Regions from separate parts of the Ectobacillus sp. genome, predicted to be linked through region 3. Evidence: riboswitches for the same ligand, from Rfam matches in the RefSeq annotation. Region 3 holds a riboswitch; each other region holds the start of a gene.
What was found. A riboswitch is a leader RNA that binds a small molecule or an ion and turns the genes downstream of it on or off. The one in region 3 is predicted to bind S-adenosylmethionine.

Region 1 (5,335 bases), on a different contig from region 3:
AAGCAGTAGTAATCGTTAATGCCCAACCGCCACGAATTTCCATTCCATGGCCGCCAAATTCATCAAATGCGAAAAGACTCCATGTACCATTTGGAACCTTACCAACAAATGTGCTTAATGTTGTAGGATATGGTGCTGTTTGTGGTGCAGGTGAATCTAAATTAAAGTTAGTATAGACGCTTGGTTTAAACGTACCAGAAGGAACTGGACCACTTTGTGGTATTACAGTTGCCGCATCATCGTCAATTGTAAAGGTAGCGCTTGGAGTACCTCCACTACCACTATTATTCCCTGCCTCCGCAAAGATAAGAACTGCAGTTCCGTCAGGAGCGACAACTAACAGTGTAAGATGACCTTGTGATGGTGAAGTATTATTAGGATCGAAGAAGTCATTAATAGTAACTGTCACTTTAGCAATAGAACCTTGTAACCCTGTGACATCAATCGTTGACGGGTATGGGATAGTATTGCTAAGGTCGATATTTGTAATTGATGCGTTATTGCTAAAAGAAGCTGTTGCCGGCGTACATGTTGGTAATGTTCCGATAAGATCTAGGACGTTTTCAAATTTGAATTCCAGCAGCATTTCCTTCTTGATAACATCACGAAGAGTTTTTTGAACACTTGTATCAATATCAAGAAGATCAGCTATGGATACAGTTGTTGGAGAAAATGGAGTTTTAGGAGGAGTTAATGTTCCAAGAACAAATTGAAGCTTCTCTGCTTCCGCATTCATGATGTGAGCTAGAGCTAATTCCTCAAAAGCAATGGAAGCCAAAAGCAACGGAATTGTCTGTTTAGTCGAAAGGGAAATCGTCGGCGTAACACTAGGGATATTTGGAAAAGACAAAATATTAATCTCCTTTCAAGGAAACCGTTGAGTCATCTTATTCTACACATAGGTTTCCATTTTGTATTTGTATATTATTACTTGTACATTTCTATTTATATTCAATGCGTAATTATATGTAAGGGATAAATGAATCAAGTTACTATAATTCAGTATCTGTAGGAAATATACAGAATATGTAGACATGTTGTTAAGTACTATCGTAGAGATTACTAGACCTCTTATTTTACCTCCTTTCATTTGCCTTTTTTCAAGTCATTTTAGAAAACGAAAAAAAACGTCCACACAAACGTGAGGACGCTTTACACAAGGGTGTATTCTAAAGTAATGAATGGCCGATGCCGCTCACTCTAGATAAGTTGTTACCCTACTGTTTTTTCAAGTGCTTGTTGTAGATCGTAAATAATATCGTCGATACCTTCCACACCAATGGAAAGACGAATTAAATCAGGAGTAACACCAGCAGCTTTTTGCTCTTCTTCCGTAAGCTCTGCATGCGTTGTACTTGCTGGGTGAATAACAAGCGATTTTGCATCCGCTACATTTGCAAGGAGTGAGAATAATTCAACACTATTAATAAATTTCTTTCCTGCTTCTGCTCCGCCTTTGATACCAAATGTAAAGATAGATCCTGCACCTTTTGGTAAATATTTTTTCGCTAATGCATTGTATGGGTTTCCTTCTAATTCCGGATAATTCACCCATGCAACGTTCGGATGATTACTCAAGAATTCAACTACCTTTCTCGCATTGGCAACATGTCTTTCAACGCGTAGTGACAACGATTCTAAACCTTGAAGGAAGTTAAATGCACTTTGCGGGCTTAGTGCTGCACCTGTGTTACGTAGCAATTGAACTCTAGCCTTTAATGCATATGCCGGAGCACCTAGATCTGCATAGATTAATCCATTGTAGCTTTTATCTGGTGTTGTAAAGTCAGGAAACTTACCGCTTGCTCTCCAATCAAATGTACCGCCATCAACGATAATTCCGCCAATTGTTGTTCCGTGACCACCAATGAATTTTGTTGCAGAATGAACAACAACGTCAGCACCAAATTCAATTGGGCGTGTAAGGTAAGGCGTTGCAAACGTATTGTCTATGATAAGAGGAATCTTATTTTCATGCGCAATAGTTGCTACTGCTTCGATATCTAACACGTTGATTTTCGGATTTCCGATCGTTTCTGCGTACAGTGCTTTTGTCTTATCTGTGATCGCATTTCTGAAGTTTTCTGGATCATCTGGGTCAACAAAGATTACATTGATTCCGCTTTTTCTAAGTGTTGAATGAAATAATTCATATGTACCACCGTATAACGTACTTGCCGCTACGATTTCATCCCCTGCGCTCGCAACATTTAGGATGGAATAGTAGATAGCTGCCATTCCAGATGCAGTGGCAAGTCCAGCTACGCCGCCTTCAAGCTCTGCAACTCTCTTTTCAAACACATCTTGCGTTGGGTTCATGATTCTTGAATACACGTTTCCTGGTTCTTTTAATTGGAATAAATTCGCTGCATGATCGGCATCATTAAACACATAAGAAGTCGTTTGATAAATAGGAACAGCACGTGATCCTGTAGTTGGATCCGCAACCTGACCTGCATGTACTTGTAATGTTTCAAAGCTTAATTTTCTTTCACTCATCATAATATCCCCTTTTCTAATTTAATTTGTATACAAAAAGACCTCTTTCATTAAAACTGATGAAAGAGGTCTAAAAACGCAAGATTACCCTCTCTCATCTTTCGCTTCTTACTATACAAAGCGATGGAATTAGCACCTTTTCAGAAAAATATCCCTGAAGGTTGCCGAGGTTTCATTGGGCCAGTCCCTCAACCTCTCTTGATGAGAAATAAATTCAATTTTTTTGAAAATAAAAAGCTGCCTTCCTTAAGGAAAGCAGCATAATTAACTTTAATAAGCAATGAAATTGCATTAAAATTTGCTATCGTTCCTTATCTATCCGATTTTTCAATCCGCTGGAATTGACACCACTACACTCTATAAAAATGCTGGTTGTCGGGTTTCATCGGGCCAGTCCCTCCGCCACTCTGGATAAGTTTATTCTGTTATTGATATATACTATAAACTGAAAAAATAGAAATGTCAAAATATTTTTGAAACATTGACGTTTAAATTTTCAATTATAGAATAGAAATAAAGCTTTTTATTGATGAATCAGACATTAATACCTATCAAAAAAACTATATGATACCATATAGGTAATGCAGGACGCTCGCGTAGGAGGTATTTATATTGACCGGCAATTCTCAATCTATAAGTAAAAAAGCAATTCATTTATTAAGTAAAGAAGAAGGTTACGATGTTGACTTTAAACGAGAGATGAAGGGAATTAAACCCGAAGATTTAGTAGCCTTTGCAAACTCTCCCGTTGGAGGCACGATTCTTGTTGGCGTCGATGAAGGAATAGATGCAAATGGGCAACAGCACGGTTCAATCTATGGATGTCCAATTGGCGATAAAGAAAAGCTAACGCTCCTCTCAAAAGCAGGGGAATGTCGCCCTCCTGTGGGCGTTGAAGTATTTATAGAAAATGAAAACACTGATAAACCATTTTACCGAATCGAAATTCCGAGCGGCCCCTATAAACCGTATTGTACAAACAAAGGAATCTATCAAATTCGTGGTGACGGAAGAAACAATCCGATTACACCGGAAAAACTACTAGATATGTACTTAGAGCTACAAGGCAGTGCGTTTATTGACCGTTTTAAGAACGCTACGAAAGAGTTAAATGATAATTTACAACAAACAAAAGCACAAGTAAACATCCTAAACCAAAATCTTGAGAGCATTAAAGAAAAGATAGATCAAGATATGAAAGGGATTTGGGCAGACTTAGAGGACATTAGCCATCGTGTCCACGGTCAGTTAAATGATATTTCGTCTATTGCTGAAAATGTGAGTAACCATTCAGATGATACTACTTCTGTATCACACAATACGAATGAGAAACTTGATACATTATCAAATCATATAGCTGAAGTATCCAAAGTCGTTCACACACTTCTGGATCACTTTCAAATCGAGCACCCTTCAACAAAAAAGAGAAAACACTAATTGCTGGTTATATAACCATACAGATGCTTTAGCCAAGCGTCATAATAATTGTCAATCACTATTAAAAATGTTATAATTTTCAAATATTACATATATCAGAAAGAGGTGTAGATGAATTGGAACCTAAATATTGCAAAGAAAGTAAATCTATTAAAACAAGTCGTGTTTTTCCAAATGATACGAACAATAATGATACCTTGTTTGGAGGACGCTTGATGTACATGATTGATGACGTTGCTTCTATAGCAGCTGCAAGACATTCTAGAAATTTTACGGTTACAGCATCCACAGACTCTGTTGACTTTTTAAATCCAATTACAAAAGCCGATGCGGTTTGCTTAGAAGCATATGTAACATGGACAGGCAGAACCTCTATGGAAGTATTCGTAAAAATTACTGCTGAAAACTTACTGACAGGCGAACATAAAATTGCAGCAACAAGCTTCCTTACTTTCGTTGCAATCGGAAAAGACGGAAAACCAACTGAAGTAGCAGCCGTCATTCCTGAAACGAATGAAGAAAAATTCTTGCACAAAACTGCAATAGAACGAGCTACAAGAAGAATAGAAAACAGACAGCATAGTAAAAGTTTAGCTGAATTTATAAATGGGAATATAAATATTACATTGAATAATATTTTTTAAAACATAGTTCGGAATAGACCATTTCATGATGGTCTATTTTTTTTGTTTTATTTTAACTGAAAAATTATTTTTATATAAATAGCTTACTTATATTTTTATATTAAGAAAATTTTATTTATTTATAATTATTAGTTATTTTAAATTTTATCTACATATAACAGGAATAGCATTAATTTGATTGACAAGTTTCAACTATCAGATTAGTATAGTAATATTGTTTTCAAGGAGGAATTGTATTATGTCAGCTATAAATAAACAGAAAATTGTGGAAAGTGTCCCTCAACATGGTTTTTTTGGACATCCTAAGGGACTATTTACACTCTTTTTCACAGAATTTTGGGAGAGATTTTCTTATTATGGAATGAAAGCTCTTCTTGTATACTATATGTACTATGAAGTCTCAAAAGGTGGATTAGGGATTGACCAACAGACCGCGATTGCTATTGCATCTGTATATGGCTCTCTCGTATACATGTCAGGAATTATCGGCGGCTGGTTATCTGATCGTTTATTCGGCGCATCAAAATCGGTATTTTACGGCGCCATCTTAATCATGTTTGGTCATATCGCTTTAGCAATACCTGGAAGCATGGCGATGTTCTTTGTTTCAATGGTGTTAATTGTTCTAGGTACGGGGTTATTAAAACCAAACATTTCTACAACATTAGGAGAAATGTATGATATTAAAGACGCCCGCAGAGATGCAGGATTTAGTATTTTTTACATGGCCATTAACCTTGGCGCCTTCTTCTCAC
Region 2 (5,335 bases), on a different contig from region 3:
TTGGTACGTACCAAACTTGGTATTACTATAATTTTATTTAGGTGGAGGGGAATGTAATATGAGTATCCCAAAAGAGTATCGTTATTCTGAAGAACATGAGTGGGTTAAAGTTGAAGGAAATAAAGTGATTGTAGGGATTACAGATTTTGCACAACATGAACTAGGTGACATTGTATTCGTAGAATTACCTGAAGTAGGAACAGAATTGAAAGCCAATGAACCGTTTGGCAGCGTGGAGTCAGTGAAAACTGTTTCTGAATTGTATGCACCTGTTAGCGGTAAAGTTTTAGAAATTAACGAAGAATTAAGTGATAGCCCAGAGCTTGTTAACGAATCTCCATATGAAAAAGCATGGATGGTAGTACTAGAAATTAGTGATGCAAGTGAACTGGAAAACTTACTTTCTGCTGAGAAATACGAAGCATTAATTAGCGAGGAATAGGCGAGAGCATCCTATTAGGCAGTGTATTGCCTGCAAAAAAGAGGCAGCACGTGCTGCTTCTTTTTTGCATCTTTGGATAAGCCAAAAGGAATCACCGTGAAAAGAAAGAATATACTATATACAATTGTACTACAGTCCAAATTAGTCAGGTGATGCTACGTGAAAGAAGTAGAAAAAGTGATTATTGTGGAAGGTAAATCAGATAAACAAAAAATCGCATCCATTATTAAAGAACCGGTAGAAATCGTCTGTACAAATGGAACGATTAGTTTAACAAAGCTTGATGAATTAATAGATGAATTTCATGATAAAGAAGTCTATATTCTTGTCGATTCAGATGACTCAGGAGATAAATTGCGAAAACAATTTATGCGAGAATTTCCACAGGCAGAGCATTTATATGTGGATCGGTCGTATCGGGAAGTTGCAACCGCACCTATGTCCCATCTTGCAACAGTATTAGTAGGAGCAAATATCGACATTTATACGGAATATTTATAGTAGGGATGATATGGATGGAAGACTGGACAGCTAATGAAGTAACAGAACGTATTGAACAAGATGAGCGAACAATCTTATATGTATATACGCCTTTATGCGGGACGTGTCAGCTTGCCAATAAGATGCTAACCGTTGTAGAAGCGGCATTGCCAACACTACGTATAGGAAAAATAAATTTAAACTATTCACCAGATCTTGCGATTAAATATGAAATTGAAAGTGTTCCATCTTTGTTAATTTTTCAAAATGGACAGTTGCAAAAAAGGGTGTATGCATTTCAATCGGTAGAATATTTATATTATGAGTTGAAGACGCTGGTAGACTAGGCGACATATATTGTCGCCTCGACATATTTCTCGGGAAATAGAAAGAAATTTACAGGAACCGCTATAACCAAAGATTGCGGGAGTGACTCTAATGAAACTCTATTCATCGTTACAATTATTCGTAAAATATGCAAATGAACAACAATTTCTTGAACCTCTCCTTCCTTCTCAGCAATGCAGCGTAACGCTTCACTATGAGCAGGAACGTTATAATCTTCACATTTCTAAGAATGGTGCTTCTATAGGAAAGGAAGAAACTTCCACTAATACATTACATATTCAAACAGAACAAGATCTTCAGTCCTTACTGACGGGAGAAATTCCCTTGCAGCGTTTACTTCGAAGACAGGGGATTGTGTATGCTGGTTCCCTCCGTACCTTGCTTTTAGTAGAGTCGATATTCTTCATTTGCAGGCAGCAGGATCGTAAAATCTAAATAAGTAGTAATCCGATTGAATCACTTATTTTTGTTGACATTCCGTTATAAGATTGATAGAATATAAAAAGTATAATCATAAAACTTTATAACAATACGAAATCAGACGTAACAATCTGGTTTTCTCTTATTTAGAGAGGTGGAGGGACTGTGCCCTGTGAAACCCGGCAACCGTCAGCTTAGTGTTGAAATGGTGCCAATTCCTGCAAAGCATGTATGCTTTGAGAGATGAGAGAGAGGATATAGAATGATACAACCCTTTCTGCTCATTTACGTAGATAGGGTTTTTTGTTTTGTTAAGACAGCTTAGGGGAGGAAAACACGGATGATTCAATTAGAGCAAGTACAAAAGCTGTATCGTACAAAAACCGGTACGATCACTGCCGTGCAGGACGTTAACCTTGAAATTGAACAAGGTGAAATCTTCGGTGTGATTGGTTATAGCGGAGCGGGAAAAAGTTCATTGATTCGTATGTTAAATCAACTTGAACAACCTACTGCAGGAAAAATTACGATTGCAGGACGGATTATATCAGCAATTAAAGGTAAAGAATTGAGAATTGCACGTAGAGAAATCGGAATGATTTTCCAACATTTTAATTTGCTTTGGTCCAGGACGGTGTATGAAAATATTGCTTTTCCCTTGGAAATAGCAGGAGTTGGCAAAGAAGAACGAAAAGAACGCGTAAATGAATTAATTCAGCTTGTTGGTCTCCAAGGACGTGAGGATGCTTATCCTGCTCAGCTAAGCGGCGGTCAAAAGCAAAGAGTGGGGATAGCGCGTGCTTTAGCTAATAATCCGAAAGTATTACTGTGCGATGAAGCGACTTCGGCATTGGATCCGGAGACGACGGATCAAATCTTAAATCTACTTCTTGACATTAATAAACGGTTAGGACTGACGATTGTATTAATTACACATGAAATGCATGTTATTCAAAAAATTTGCAACCGCGTTGCAGTAATGGATGCAGGCTCTATTGTAGAGATTGGCGATGTGCTAGATGTGTTCCGCAATCCGAAGCAAGAAATTACGAAGCGATTTGTATCACAAATTACGGATGCTGAAGGTGCAGAAGATACAATCGATGACTTAGTAGAAAAGTATCCTGCTGGTGTCGTCGTTCGCTTGCAATTTGTACGAGATGCGATTCAAAAGCCATTTATTACAGAACTTATTCGTAACACCATTGTCGACGTGAGCATTTTACAAGGAAAGATTTCTCCAACATCGAACGGCTCGTACGGAAATGTAGTCGTTCATCTCAACGGGTCACCAGAAGATATTGAAAAGGCACTTGCCTTTATTACACAGCAAGAGGTTGAAATGGAGGTGATTGCTCATGCTTAGTCTTTTTCCAAATGTAGATTGGGGCGACATGTGGCAAGCAATCGAAGAAACCCTATACATGACAGCTATTTCAACAGTGGCAACATTTGTATTGGGACTTTTACTTGGATTGCTACTATTTATGACAGCAAAGGACAACCTATGGGAAAACAAAGGGATTCACACAATTGTAGGGGCCTTCGTAAATATCTTTCGTTCTATACCCTTTATCATTCTCATTATTCTACTCATACCTTTTACGAAAATAATAGTAGGTACCATGCTAGGTGCAGAAGCTGCATTACCCGCTTTAATTATTGGGGCTGCACCGTTTTACGGGCGTATGGTAGAAATTGCTCTTCGTGAAATTGACAAAGGAGTCATTGAAGCATCGAAGGCGATGGGAGCAAAAACAAGTACAATTATTTTGAAAGTACTCATTCCTGAATCCTTACCAGCATTGGTATCAGGTATTACTGTTACAACAATTGCCCTTGTTGGATATACCGCAATGGCTGGTGTCGTTGGGGCAGGAGGACTGGGTACGTTAGCATTTTTAGACGGCTTCCAACGTTCCCATAATGATGTAACTTTTGTAGCAACTATATGTATACTCATTCTTGTATTCATCATTCAATTCATTGGGGATCAGATTATAACTCGCATTGATAAACGGTAATTGGCAATGGTGATTTCATCCGCTATTGCTTCTATATAAAAAATAAAGGGGATTATCAAGTATGAAAAAAACAGTATTTGCAGTATTCATAGCAGTGCTAGTACTAGCATTGTCAGCTTGTAGTGGGAAAAGTGAAACAACTTTAGTAATCGGTGCTGCTAATGTTCCACATGCAGAAATTTTAGAACAAGCGAAGCCTATACTTGAGAAAAAAGGAATTAAGCTTGAAATTAAAAAATTCCAAGACTACGTATTGCCGAACCAAGCGTTAGCGGATAAAAGTATTGAAGCAAACTATTTCCAACACATTCCTTACTTAGAAAAGGAAATGAAGGACAAGGGTTATAACTTTGCGGTAGCTGGTAAAATTCATATTGAGCCAATCGGATTTTACTCTCAAAAATATAAAGATTTAAAAGATCTTCCGAATAATGCGAAAATTATTATGAGTAACTCTGTTACAGATCATGGTCGTGGATTAGCTTTATTACAAAAAGCTGGATTGATTAAACTAAAAGACGGCGTAGATCCTGTTAAAGCTACTGTAAAAGATATTGCTGAAAATCCTAAGAATATTACATTTAAAACGGATATTGAACCAGGATTATTGCCTCAAATTTATAAAAATAACGAAGGCGATGCAATTATGATTAATTCCAATTATGCACTTGATGCAGGCTTAAACCCTGTCAAAGATGCAATGGCACTTGAAGGACAGGATTCTCCTTATGCGAACGTAATTGCAGTTCGAAAAGGTGATGAAAACAAGCCTGAAATTAAAGAATTAGTGAATGTATTGCATTCTAAAGAAATTCAAGACTTTATTAAAACAAAGTATAAAGGTGCAGTTGTTCCTGTTAGCGAATAATTTGTATGTAGCGAGTACGCAATAGAATATGTCTCATTACGAGGTTGGAACAACGATTACGTTGGTCCGCCTCGTTTTTATATGCAAATTATTCAAATGTAAAGCGAAATAAAAAAGGAAATATGACGTTTTTTCAACATTTTTACCATTTGATAAATCTTTTCAATTGATATAATATTGTATTGAGAATACAATGAGAATTAGAAATGTTTTAAACTAATTATTATTTTAGATAGATATAAATGGAGGTAATATGATGGCTAGTTCTACTTTAACGATTAAAGACTTGCATGTATCCATCGATGGCAAGGAGATTTTAAAAGGAGTTAACTTGGAAATTAAGGGCGGAGAAATCCATGCAATCATGGGTCCGAACGGAACAGGTAAATCTACTTTATCTTCTGCAATTATGGGTCATCCTAAATATGAGGTAACATCAGGAAGCATTACGCTAGATGGTAAAAATGTATTGGAAATGGCAGTAGATGAACGCGCTCGTGCAGGTCTATTTTTAGCAATGCAATATCCAAGTGAAATTAGCGGGGTAACAAATGCTGACTTCTTGCGTTCTGCTGTTAATGCGCGCCGCGAAGAAGGCGATGAAATTTCACTTATGAAATTCATTCGTATGCTAGACAAGAAAATGGATTTTCTTGAAATGGATTCTGCGATGGCACAACGATATTTAAACGAAGGTTTCTCAGGCGGAGAGAAAAAACGTAACGAAATTCTGCAAATGATGATGATTCAACC
Region 3 (5,335 bases):
ATATAGATAGTGCCCCTGCTGTTCCAATCTTAAGTAAAGATTTGAAATTCATCGGAACGTGCCTCCCATTTTTGTTTTGTTTTTGTTTTTGTTTGTTTAACAACTAAAATACTAAACAAACAAAGTAAAAGTGATATTAAACAAATATTAATTTTAAATAGAGTTGCGTAAATAGTTTGTAAATGATTCTTTTTTATTTGTTTTCTTTATATATGTAAAACTACATGCATTACCCATTTACAAAATAAAAACAAGGAGCGATCCTAATAGAATCGTCCCTTGTTCTCTATGAAAAATCCTAGCTTGTTTCTTAATGTATAACTTACTATCTGTCCTATTTCTAAAAAAAATTTTCTCCTAGAATATAAAGTTAATGCATTTACTTTTTTGGAACTAGACTAGTAGATAATAAAAGTTCTTTTACTGACGTATATAAACGTTCTGCTGTATAGGAATCCGTAATCGATCCATCTGCAGATACATATTCATCCAAAATAAATGTTCCAGCAAGCACATGCTCACCGCCCAGTACTCCTATTAAAGGTTTTAAGCCATATTCAATACTAAGAACATGATTAAGGGTACCACCGATTGCAATGGGGATGATTACTTTTCCCTTTAAACTATTTTGCGGCAATAAATCTAGCAACGCCTTTAACGCTCCAGTATAGGTCGCCTTATAAACTGGTGTTGCAATAATAACTGCACTCGAATTTTGTACGTTCGTAGCAAATTCTTGTATAGCTAAGCTTTCAAAGTTTGCAAATAATACATCTTCAGCGCGAAAATCAGTTACCTCGTAAGTTTGCGAACTTCCTTTACGCTCCTCAATAAAGGATGCAATATGATGAATCACCCTAGCCGTTCTCGAATTTTTTGATACCCCACCAGAAATTAAAATGATATGCCCCATTTGAAATCCTCCTACGAATTTATTATTAAAAAGCCAGTTTTCTTCTATATATGAGATAATTGCTCCTTACCTACTGCTAGCGAAAAAAATCAAAAAGACCCCTAATAAACAGGCGCCTTTGGTTTTCCAATCAGCATTTTGTATGTTTCGAGTTACGCGAAACCTAGCTTTCTATTAAAAATGTAAACTGCTATTTGACTTATAATATACATTACACATTTGTTTAATTGGTTTTAATCATTGAATTCAATATAAATTGATTTAGATAAGTTGTCAATGCTATTTTTCAGATCAATCATTGTTTCTATTAGAACACTATATAAACATAAATCCATCTTGACTTATAAGAATTATGAGATTATTATGTATATACTTTTATAAATGCTGATTGGATTACCAAAGGCACCTACCGAGTTAGAAAATGGATAGGTGCCTTATTTTTATAAGAAAATAAACTCTCGTACAAAAGTTTTAATAGTATGTGAGGATTAACCAAAGTGAAAGGGCGGATATATATGACTAAAACGAATCTGCAAGCCATGGTTCATCATTTGCAAAATAAACTAGTGGAAATCCGAAGACATTTACATGAACACCCTGAACTATCGCGGCAAGAATTTCAAACGTCAGCCTACATTAGAGAACTACTAGAAGATGCTGATATATCTATATTGCCATCTTCGCTCGAAACAGGTGTTATAGCAGAAATCAAGGGAAACGGACCTGTTATTGCTCTTCGTGCAGATATTGATGCATTGCCGATTACTGAAGAAACAAATCTTCCTTACGCTTCAAAAAACCTTGGCAAGATGCACGCCTGCGGTCATGATTTTCATACCGCTTCCATCCTAGGTGCTGCTTATTTATTAAAACAGAAAGAAAAACATCTTAAAGGTACCGTACGATTTATCTTCCAAGCAGCAGAAGAAAATAGCAGTGGAGCTAAAGACGTCATAGAGGCAGGACTACTAAACGATGTAACTGCTATTTTTGGTTTGCATAACAAGCCAGATCTCTCTGTAGGAACAATTGGGATTACAGAAGGACCACTAATGGCCAGTGTAGATCGATTTGAAATTCAAATCGATGGAAAAGGAACTCATGCAGCTGCTCCGCATAGAGGAATCGATCCAATTGTGACAGCATCTCACATCATTTTAGCTTTGCAATCCATCGTCAGTCGAAGTATAAATCCCCTTCATAGTGCGGTAATAAGTGTAACAAACCTCCATGCAGGAAACACATGGAATGTAATTCCCGGAACTGTTACATTAGAAGGTACTGTTCGAACCTTTCAAGACGATGTACGCAACACCATTCCTGAAAAAATTCGTCAAATTATTCTGGGGGTTGCATCTGCATTGGGAGGGGTAACAACGTTTCATTGGTATCCAGGACCGCCGTCTATTCAAAATGATCCTCTACTTATGGAATTATGCCAAAATGCAGCAACTTTAAATGGACTTTCTATTGTAGATCCGCAGCCCTCAATGGCAGGAGAAGACTTTGCCTACTACCAAAGGGAGGTTCCAGGCTTTTTCGTTTTTATGGGGACGTCTGGTACCGAAGAATGGCATCATCCCTCTTTCACTTTAGATGAACGTGCTCTATCTATCACCGCCCATTATTTCGCAACTTTAGCAGAAAAAGCGCTACTGGGATTGAGCAACAGTAACGATTTTCACTCATCATAAAAAGGATAGAGTTTGATTTATAAAGTCCGACATACAAAAAACAAAACACTTCACAAATCATAAAAAAAGATGTAAAATTCATATATTCCCTATACGAAAGGTATGAATAAAATGTCACAAACAGTTCGGTCTATTCCTCGTCCTCTAGTTAGAACGAATCAATGGGTTATCGTAATAAGCGTAGTAGCGACATGGATTTCTGGTGAAGCATGGTTGCTGGCATTCCCATTAGTTGCAGGTCTTATGGGTCTATTCTTTCAATTTAATCCGGTAATGCGTTTGGCAAAATTATTTTTAAGAAAAAAACCGTCCGAATATGCTCTTGAAGATTGGGATCAACAACAATTCAATCAAATTATTGCAGTTGCATGCTTAGCTGGTGGACTAATTAGTTATCTTGCAAACTGGACGCTTGTAGCATATATCTTTACAACAATGGTTGCTATTGCTGCATTTGTAGCAATTCTTGGTTTTTGTATTGGTTGCTTTATTCGATATCAATGGTTACAATACCGTTATCGGAAATCTATAAAACAATCTTAATAAAATAATCCCTTCTATATGGAGGGATTATTTTTATAGCCTTTTGTTCCTGTAACTAACATTACGTTAGATGCATTACATAATCAAAGAAGCAATCTATTCAGTTGTCTTAATCGCTAAAAGAATACCAGTCCCCCAATCTACTTCTGTTATAACTAAATCACTTCTTTCACGTAACTTATGTATGAGCTTTGGTGCTTTCACACGGTACTCCTCAGGCACGCTCATATCAGGAAGTAAATCATGAATAACGTAAAATCCACCTACATTTAAATGATTTAACGTCTTATCCAAAAGTTCAAATTTTCCTGGCCATGTATCTGCAAAAATAAAATCAAACGTCTCCTCCATATTACGAATAAAGATAGCTGCATCTTCACAACGAAATGTGACGCGTTTATCGTCTCCTAAATACGTGTGGGCTATTTTTTGGAGTGCAGGATCGATGTCCACGGAAATGAGTGTACTATCTTGATCCATTCCGTCAACAATCCAAGCTGCAGATGCACCAGCTCCCGTTCCAAGCTCTAAAAATGTTCCATGTGCTTTTGACGCTGCTAGCCCTTTTAATAAAAATCCTGTTTTCGTGTCACACGACTGATGGAATCCTAATAATTTCGAATGTGCCACAATTTTATCGTATATATCTGGTGATTTCATCAAAGTCTCTTTCTCCATATTAAACAACTCCTTTCCAATGAATCTCGTTATTAGCACGAAAATGACGTGTAAAAAAATAAAAAGTGGCCTCTATTATAAGAGGCCACGAGCTCACATTTTCGACCTCTTATCTTTCAGAGCAAACAAAAGTTACTCTGTTGGAATTAGCACCTTCCTATACGTACTAGGGGTTGCTGAGGCTTCGCAGGGCCTATCCCTCCACCTCTCTAGATAAGAATTTCATATTCATGATTTAAAAATTACATGTACAATACACTAACTATTAATTTAAGCTTAATAATATACCCATTCAACCTATTAGTCAATATTATACAAATATATATATTATTTGTATGATAAGTCTAGCACAAGCTTGATAATAGTTGACGTCACCTGACTCATTCCTTCATAATACGGGTATTGATGAGAGATACTGTTCTTTTCCTTGTTTGAATAAAATATTTTATGGAGATGATACATATGCCTTGGCAAGACATGACCATTCGGTTGTTGTTAGCTATACTCGCTGGTGCATGTATTGGTACAGAACGTCAATGGCGACATCGCATGGCCGGAATACGTACAAATGCTCTTGTTTCACTTGGAGCATGTTTATTCGTCATTTTATCGGTTTTGACGCCAGGAGATAACAGCCAAACTCGAATAGCTGCCCAAGTGGTTAGCGGCATCGGTTTTTTAGGTGCAGGAGTTATTATGCGAGAAGGTTTTACTGTTCGAGGATTAAATACAGCCGCTACACTATGGTGTTCTGCAGCCATAGGAACGTTAGTTGGAGCAGGTTTTATAAAAGTAAGCATTATAGGTGCTATAGGTGTCGTGTTAGCAAATATCTTCCTTCGTCCAGTTGCATTATTTATGAATAAAAAGTCAAAGGATCTTTCTCAAGAAAATCTATTCTATGAAATTACAGTATCCTGCTTGGATGAACATGAAGCAAGCATTCGAGAAGCACTATCTCGGATGGTACTATCAGAAGGACTAGCGTTACAAGAATTGTACAGTGAAGAAATCGAAAGTGGAAACAAAGTATCCGTAAGAGCACTACTTCATAGCGATAAATCGAAAGCCCTTTTAATAGAACAAATTGTTGGTAAGCTGAGTCTGGAACACGACGTTACTGCAATTGGATGGAAAACCCTTTCCGAGCAAGAGGGAGATTAAGAAGTACTGATAACAGTATTTTTTCCCTCACTACACTCTTTGGATTCATTACCATACCGGGAAAACCAACTGTTATGTAGTGGATTGTACATTTGGCCCCAAGTATTCATATTTCATCATCTCCGATTACAAATTCAAAAGGTTAAACACTATATTCACCTTAAGTTTTTCATAATAATTTACAGGCCTCCCCTACTTAGTTTCGTTTTACTAAAACCTTGAAGTGGTGATCAAAATCCACGTTACTGCGAGATAAAATTATTGATTCGTTAAATTCATCATACTAAAAGGAGCAATGCTGCTTCCGTAGCATTGCTCCTTAACTTTACTAACAATCTAGTAA

Region 1: another riboswitch for S-adenosylmethionine. It lies ahead of AC11ZT_RS13445 (homocysteine synthase); the one in region 3 lies ahead of AC11ZT_RS00455 (O-methyltransferase).
Region 2: another riboswitch for S-adenosylmethionine. It lies ahead of AC11ZT_RS13190 (methionine ABC transporter ATP-binding protein); the one in region 3 lies ahead of AC11ZT_RS00455 (O-methyltransferase).

The regions. Positions count from the first base shown of each region.
Region 1 is NZ_JBXKMX010000295.1:809-6,143, reverse strand. Features, by position in the region: gene AC11ZT_RS13450 (alpha-helical endospore appendage domain-containing protein) at 1-850, opposite strand, end outside; gene AC11ZT_RS13445 (homocysteine synthase) at 1,213-2,502, opposite strand; SAM riboswitch class I at 2,591-2,707, opposite strand; SAM riboswitch class I at 2,808-2,917, opposite strand; gene AC11ZT_RS13440 (AlbA family DNA-binding domain-containing protein) at 3,112-3,936, shown strand; gene AC11ZT_RS13435 (acyl-CoA thioesterase) at 4,053-4,580, shown strand; partial or broken gene AC11ZT_RS13430 (peptide MFS transporter) at 4,819-5,335, shown strand, end outside.
Region 2 is NZ_JBXKMX010000289.1:4,018-9,352, forward strand. Features, by position in the region: gene gcvH (glycine cleavage system protein GcvH) at 59-442, shown strand; gene AC11ZT_RS13175 (toprim domain-containing protein) at 602-943, shown strand; gene AC11ZT_RS13180 (thioredoxin family protein) at 958-1,269, shown strand; gene AC11ZT_RS13185 (hypothetical protein) at 1,361-1,705, shown strand; SAM riboswitch class I at 1,830-1,940, shown strand; gene AC11ZT_RS13190 (methionine ABC transporter ATP-binding protein) at 2,031-3,056, shown strand; gene AC11ZT_RS13195 (methionine ABC transporter permease) at 3,049-3,714, shown strand; gene metQ (methionine ABC transporter substrate-binding lipoprotein MetQ) at 3,776-4,582, shown strand; gene sufC (Fe-S cluster assembly ATPase SufC) at 4,839-5,335, shown strand, end outside.
Region 3 is NZ_JBXKMX010000009.1:3,663-8,997, forward strand. Features, by position in the region: gene AC11ZT_RS00435 (ABC transporter substrate-binding protein) at 1-52, opposite strand, end outside; gene ssuE (NADPH-dependent FMN reductase) at 380-913, opposite strand; gene AC11ZT_RS00445 (M20 peptidase aminoacylase family protein) at 1,444-2,607, shown strand; gene AC11ZT_RS00450 (DUF4395 domain-containing protein) at 2,719-3,150, shown strand; gene AC11ZT_RS00455 (O-methyltransferase) at 3,247-3,828, opposite strand; SAM riboswitch class I at 3,935-4,048, opposite strand; gene AC11ZT_RS00460 (MgtC/SapB family protein) at 4,291-4,992, shown strand.